Azospirillum brasilense: one gene and its partner. Each later gene encodes a partner of the first gene's protein in a complex. Links are inferred from orthologs where the notes say so. Each region holds a gene or a part of one and is shown on either strand. Other genes may lie near its edges.

Region 1 (3,288 bases):
TGCTGCGGGGCGTCGCCCTGTTCCAGGCCCGCGCGCACTGAGGGGAGTGACGGGTCCGTGAACGCTGCCGCCCTGCTGGGCCGCCTGAAGCCCGCGAAACGGGAACGTTCCGGACCCGGCCTGCTGGCCCGCCTCCGGCGCCGGAAGGCCGGCGGTGATTCGGACGACGCGCCGCGCGCACGCAAGGAGCGCCGTCCGCTGTCGCCCCTCGCCAAGAGGCTGTTCGGCGCCTACGCCGTGCTGGCCCTCGGGCTGGGCGGGCTGGCCGGCTGGCTGGCGATGAACGGAGAGCACACCACCGAGGCGTGGCAGGCTGCCATTCCCAGCGTCGAGGTGGCGGTGAAGGGCGCACAGCCCCCGACGCCGCCGACAGCACCGCCCGCCGCGGCGACGGTTCCCGTCCAACCGGCTCCGCCTGCGGCCTCGCCTCCGGCGGCTCCCCCGCCACCCGTCGTCGCGGCTCCCCCGCCGCTCGCCGTAGTCGTGAACGAACCGGTCACCCTGACGCCGGCCCCCGTCCCCGGCCTGGTCGAGGATTCGCGCAACGGGCCGCTGCCGCGCATCGCCGAGGACGGGCGCAAGCCCTGGCAGGTCTACGCCCGGCCCTTCCCCGCCGCCGACCGCCGCCCGCGCATCGCCATCGTTCTGGCCGAGATGGGCATTTCCGGCGTGACCACCGGCAACGCCCTGCAGAAGCTGCCGCCGACCATCACGCTGGCCTTCGTCCCCTACGCCGAGCGGCTGGACAACTGGGTCGAGCGCGCCCGCGGCAAGGGGCACGAGGTGATGCTCTCCGTCCCCATGGAGCCGCAGGACTACCCACGCAACGACCCCGGCCCCAACGCTCTGCTGAGCATGCTGCCGCCCGAGCGCAACCTGGAGAGGCTGGAATGGTCGCTGGGCAAGGCGGTCGGCTATGTCGGCATCACCAGCACCACGGGCAGCAAATTCACCGCCAACCCCGACGCGGTGAACCCGGTCGTCGCGGCGATGAAGGCGCGCGGCCTGATGGTGCTCGACGCTCGCGCCACCCCGCGCAGCGTCGCCGGAACCCTGGCGGGTCAGGCGGGCGTGCCGCGGGCCTTCGCCGACCGGGTGATCGACCGCGACCTGTCGCGCGGTGCCATCGACGACCAGCTCGCCGAGCTGGAGGCCATCGCCAAGGCCAATGGGGCCGCGGTGGGCATCGGCGCGCCCTACCCCAGCACCATCGAACGGATCAACCTGTGGCTTACCGGGCTGGCCGACCGTGGCATCGCCATCGTGCCGGTCTCCGCCGTGGCCAACATGCAGAAGCAATAAGGCGCATGACGAAGAAGGCCATCGACCGCGAGTCCCTCCCCTACCGCCCCTGCGTCGGGGTGATGCTGCTGAACGACCGCGGGCAAGTCTTCGTGGCCCGGCGCTGCGACAGCAAGGACGCTTGGCAGATGCCCCAGGGCGGCATCGACGAGGGCGAGGGCGTGCATGAGGCCGCCCTGCGCGAGCTGAAGGAGGAGATCGGCACGGACAAGGCCGAAATTCTCGGGGAGACGGCGGAGAAGCTGCGCTACGACCTGCCCGATCATCTGCTGGGAAAGGTCTGGAAGGGCCGCTGGCGCGGGCAGGAGCAGGTCTGGCTGGCCGCCCGCTTCACCGGCGTGGACGCCGACATTGACCTCGCCACCGAGCACCCGGAGTTCGACGCTTGGAAATGGGTCGATGCCGACGATCTGCCCGGCCTGATCGTGCCCTTCAAGCGCCCGGTCTACGAGTCGGTGCTGGCGGAATTCGCCCCGGTGATCGCGGCTCTGCGGCGGGGCTGACCCCGCCGCGTCCGGCCTGTTCAGGCGACCTTGGCCAGCCGCTTGGCACGGCTTTCGATCAGCCACCAGGCGCCGCGGGCGGCGACGCTGTAGAAGCGGGTGTGCGGCTTCAGCCCGCAGGCCTTGAAGACCATCGCCACCGCGCGGTCGACGTGCTTGGGCCGGTAGCGGCCGTAGGCGCGACGCATGTAGGCCTGATTGTAGGTCTTGTGCGCGTAGGGCTCGCCTTCCGGCGCGTTGGCCGCGTAGTAGGCGTAGGCCAGCTCGTCGTCCTCCGACTCGCCGATGCGCGACAGCGCCACCTTCAGCCGCTGGAACTTGTTGAGCTGCTCCAACTCCAGATACTTCTTCGTGTAGGTGTAGAAGAGCTTGAAGTGGCGCAACTCGTCGGCGGCGATGTTCTTGCAGATCAGCTTGAGGACCGGTTCGTCCGTCGAGTCGCCGATGGCCGCGTAGTAGCTGCTGGTGCCGGTCTCGACCATGCAGCGGGCGATCATCTCGCCGGTACGCGAGCCGCGGACCGAGGCGTCGAGGTCGATCGGCACCTTGTAGCCGGCGCGGAAGCGCTCGACGGCCCGGTCGAAGTTGAAGGTCGGATCGACCAGCTCCGCCCACTTGCCGAGCGCGCGGCCGTGCTGGACCTCCTCGACCGCCCAGCCGTGGGCGACCTCCTGGAACTCGGGATCGTCGTGGAAGACATTGCAGAGATAGGCCGTGTAGTCGTCGGCGTTGAACTCCACCAGGGCCGCCGCCTTGATGAGCGGGACGAGATCGGGATCGACCTTGCTGTGGTCCAATTGATCCCAGGGAAGCTCTTCGTATTTCCAGTGCAACGCCACACTCCACTCCCGCTGCTGGCCGCCGTTCCGGGCCGGTTGTTCCACGCTCTGACGGAGAACAGGACCATAAAAACAAAAACGCCTCGACGGACGGGCCGGGAGGCGTTCGATCCCTTGCGGGATACTATGTATGGCTGCGAAGGCGCAATGCAACGGAAACGGCCCAGCCGGCGTTCGCCGCCGCCGGGCCGTGCCCGGTGTCAGTGCGTGGTCGCGCCGGTCGCGTCGAGCTTGGCGCGGGCGATGGCGATCTTCGCCTCCACGCGGGCCTTCTCGTCGTCGGACTTGGCGTCTTCCAGATCCTCGCCCAGGTCGCGGATCTGCTGCTCGACCTTGGCGCGGTCGATCTCGGCGACCGCGATGGCCTCCTCGGCCAGGACGGTGCAGCGGGTCTCGGTCACCTCGGCAAAGCCGCCGGCGACGAACACCCGGTCGACCACGCGGTCGGCCTCGTAGACGTCGATCACGCCCGGACGGACGGTCGAAATCATCGGCGAGTGGCCGGCGAGGACGCCGAAGTCACCTTCCGAACCCGGCACCACGACCATGTCGACGGGCTGCGAGGTCAGCAGCTTCTCCGGAGAGACCAGCTCGAATTCGACTTTATCGGCCATGGGTTTCCTGGTGCCTCTTCATAAGAACCC
Region 2 (3,218 bases), 860 kb from region 1 along the record:
GCACCGACACCTCGCGCCCGACCAGCGAGGCCAGCGTGCGGGCCTCTGCCTCGGCGCCGAGCGCGCGCAGACGGGCCGCGCGCTCCTTGCGGAGGCCGCCGTCGACCTGCGGCATGCGGGCGGCCGGGGTGCCGGGGCGCGGGCTGTAAGGGAAGACATGCAGCCAGGTCAGGCCGCACTCCTCGACCAGCCGCAGCGTGTTCTCGAACATCTCGTCGGTTTCCGTGGGGAAGCCGGCGATGAAGTCGGCGCCGAACACCATGTCGGGGCGCAGGGAGCGCACACGCTCGCAGAAGGCGATGGCGTCGGCGCGGCTGTGCCGGCGCTTCATGCGCTTCAGGATCATGTCGTCGCCGGCCTGGAGCGAGAGGTGGAGGTGCGGCATCAGCCGCGGCTCCGTCTCGATCAGCCGCCACAGGTCGTCGTCGATCTCGATGCAGTCGAGCGAGGACAGGCGCAGCCGCGGCAGGTCCGGCACCAGCGCCAGCAGACGGCGCACCATCTGGCCCAGCGTCGGCGTGCCCGGCAGGTCGGGGCCGAAGCTGGTGATGTCCACGCCGGACAGCACGACCTCGTTGTAGCCGGCCTTCACCAGCGCCTGCACCTGCTCCACCACCGCGCCGATGGGGACGGAGCGCGACGGGCCGCGGCCATAGGGGATGATGCAGAAGGTGCAGCGGTGGTCGCAGCCCTGCTGGACCTGGACGAAGGCGCGCGCCCGGTCCTCGAAGCCGCCGATCAGATGGCCGGCGGTCTCCTTGACCGACATGATGTCGTTGACCAGCACCTTCTCCGCCGGGGCCAGACCCCAGCTTTCCGGCTGCAGCTTCTCCTGGTTGCCCAGAACCTGATCGACCTCCGGCATGGCGCCGTAGCGCTGCGGGTCGATCTGGGCGGCGCAGCCGGTCACCACGATGCGGGCGTTCGGCCGCTCACGGCGCAGCTTGCGGATGGTCTGGCGGGCCTGCCGTTCCGCTTCCGAGGTCACCGCGCAGGTGTTGACGATGACGACGTCTTCCAGCCCGGCGTTGCGGGCGTGGGTACGCATCACCTCGGATTCGTAGGTGTTCAGGCGGCAGCCGAAGGTGACGATCTCCGGCTCGTTGGTCACAGTGTCGCTCATGCTCTTTCAGCCTAACGGGCGGCCCTACGCTTCAATGGAGGGCGCTCAGACGGCGACCAGCTCCGGAGACAGCCGCCCGGTGTAGCTGAGGGCGACCGGGCCGGTCATCAGGACGTGGCCATCCTCACGCCATTCGATGGTCAGGGTGCCACCGTCCAGGATCACGTCGACCTTGCGGTTGGTCAGCCCGCGGCGGATCGCGGCGACCGCGGTGGCGCAGGCGCCGGTTCCGCAGGCCTGGGTGATGCCGGCCCCGCGCTCCCACACCCGCATGCGGACGGCGGTGGGGGACAGCACCTGGACGAACTCGACGTTGGTGCGCTCGGGGAAGGCCGGGTGGTTCTCAAACACCGGGCCGACCTCGGCCAGCGGCACCGCCTCGGCGTCGTCCACGAAGAAGACGGCGTGCGGGTTGCCCATGTTGACGGCGACCGGACCGGCGAAGCCGCCGTGCGACACCGCGTCGAGGCGCAGCGTGTCCGCCGGTTCCGCCAGCGGGATCTGCGTCCAGTCCAGATTGGCCTGACCCATGTCCACGGTGATGCGCCCGTTGTCGGCGCGGCTGGCCCGCAGGACGCCGGCGTTGGTCTCGAAGGCGACGCGCTCCGCCCCCGCCTCCTCCATCAGCAGCCAGCCGACGCAGCGCGAGGCGTTGCCGCAGGCCGACACCTCGCCGCCGTCGGCGTTGCGGATGCGCATGAAGCCCGCCGTGCCGTCCGTTTTCGCCGGCTCGATCACGATGAACTGGTCGCAGCCCACCCCGGTCTTGCGGTCGGCAATGGCACGCACCTCGGCCTCGGCCGGCGAGTACGGCGTTTTGCGGGCGTCGATCACGACAAAGTCGTTGCCGAGTCCGTGCATCTTCAGGAATTCGCGCGTCATGACCGCCGTTATATGGCGACCGGGCCTGCGGAGTCCATGGCTGCACGGGGGGGCGAGGCAAACAGTTCACGGGGTCACTGGGTTTCGGCCCCGCCGGTGTCGGCCGTGTCGCCATCGGGCAGGGGGGCGCCGGACGCCGGCGGGATGCCTTCCAGCAGGTCGAGCATCCGGGCGAGGGCATCCTCCGACTCGGGCCGCGGCGGCGTTCCGCCGGTCCGCTCCCACGCCTCGTAATCCCAGCCCGCGGCGCCCATCGCCATGTCGGGCAGCATGAAATGCCCGTCTGTGGCGTGGGTCGGCGGTCCGTGCGCGCGGGACAGCCCGACCAGCAGGGCTGCGGACACGGTGACTCCGGCCACCCAGGCCCACAGCACGTCGCTGTTGTTCATGGCTCCCTCCCGGCTCTTTGCCAAGGCAGGTCGGTGTCGGGGCCATTCCCGTTGGATGCGCCCCATCCCATGGACTTCGGGTGTTTGCGGCGGCGCACAATGAGGCTTCGGGAGATATCCGGAAGGAGAGGGGGGAGCCTGAGAGACTCTAAGGATCAGGCGCCCTTGAAAACCAGATGCTTGGAGGCGGCGAAGTTCAGCGCCATGCCGGACAGCGAGCCGGCGGCGACGGCCAGCACCGGGTGGGCCTCGGCCAGCGGCAGGGCGGCTTCCAGCCCGACCGAGACGCCGTAATTCACCGCTCCGCCGAAGGCGTTGGCGGCCAGGAAGGTCGCCCATTGCCGGTAGAGCGGCGCGTCGGCCGCCCCGCGGAAGGTGAAGGCGCGGTTCAGCGCGAAGGTCGTGGTGGCGGCGGCCAGATAAGCGGGGATGCGGGCGGCGAAGAACTCCAGCCCGGCGCCGAACACCAGCGCGTAGACCACCGCCGTGTCGACCACCAGACCGACCACGCCGACCAGGCCGAACTTGCCGAACTGCACGGCCAGCCGGCCGAGCCGGCTGTCGGACAGGGGGCCGAGGAGATCGCCCATGGTCAGGAGCCAGCGGCCTTGCGGACCGGATGGACGCCGGGCGCGGGAATTGACAGGTAGCGCATGCGCTTGGCCTCCCGGCGGCCCAGCGTGACCGTGTCGAGGATCAGCCCGCAGGTCAGGCTGAGGAAGCCCAGCAGCATCAGCCCGGTGGACAGCACGGCGGTGGGCAGGCGCGGCACCAGCCCGGTCTGCAGATAGGTCGCCACCACCGGCCAGGCGAGGATCACCGAC

The links.
Region 2: the proteins of H1Q64_RS02400 (region 1) and dapF are in contact, whole or in part, in a solved structure (PDB 5YGU), measured with the Escherichia coli proteins. The link is inferred for Azospirillum brasilense from one-to-one orthologs.

Annotation. Positions count from the first base shown.
Region 1 is NZ_CP059449.1:510,769-514,056, forward strand. The notes cover bases 79-3,056. They hold H1Q64_RS02400 (RNA pyrophosphohydrolase), read left to right. Parts: upstream 79-1,307; coding sequence 1,308-1,805; downstream 1,806-3,056. Other genes in these bases: H1Q64_RS02395 (divergent polysaccharide deacetylase family protein), read left to right, coding at 79-1,302; H1Q64_RS02405 (acyl-ACP desaturase), read right to left, coding at 1,826-2,644; H1Q64_RS02410 (F0F1 ATP synthase subunit epsilon), read right to left, coding at 2,845-3,056. In the rest of the region: H1Q64_RS02390 (S41 family peptidase), read left to right, coding at 1-41; more of H1Q64_RS02395, read left to right, coding at 58-78; more of H1Q64_RS02410, read right to left, coding at 3,057-3,258. UniProt on the Escherichia coli protein: Master regulator of 5'-end-dependent mRNA decay.
Region 2 is NZ_CP059449.1:1,369,711-1,372,928, forward strand. What follows is about bases 88-2,995. They hold dapF (diaminopimelate epimerase), read right to left. Parts: upstream 2,006-2,995; coding sequence 1,169-2,005; downstream 88-1,168. Other genes in these bases: mtaB (tRNA (N(6)-L-threonylcarbamoyladenosine(37)-C(2))-methylthiotransferase MtaB), read right to left, coding at 88-1,123; H1Q64_RS06530 (hypothetical protein), read right to left, coding at 2,080-2,394; H1Q64_RS06535 (GtrA family protein), read right to left, coding at 2,550-2,984; H1Q64_RS06540 (glycosyltransferase family 2 protein), read right to left, coding at 2,987-2,995. Also shown: more of mtaB, read right to left, coding at 1-87; more of H1Q64_RS06540, read right to left, coding at 2,996-3,218. UniProt on the Escherichia coli protein: Involved in the succinylase branch of the L-lysine biosynthesis and in the biosynthesis of the pentapeptide incorporated in the peptidoglycan moiety. Catalyzes the stereoinversion of LL-2,6-diaminopimelate (L,L-DAP) to meso-diaminopimelate (meso-DAP).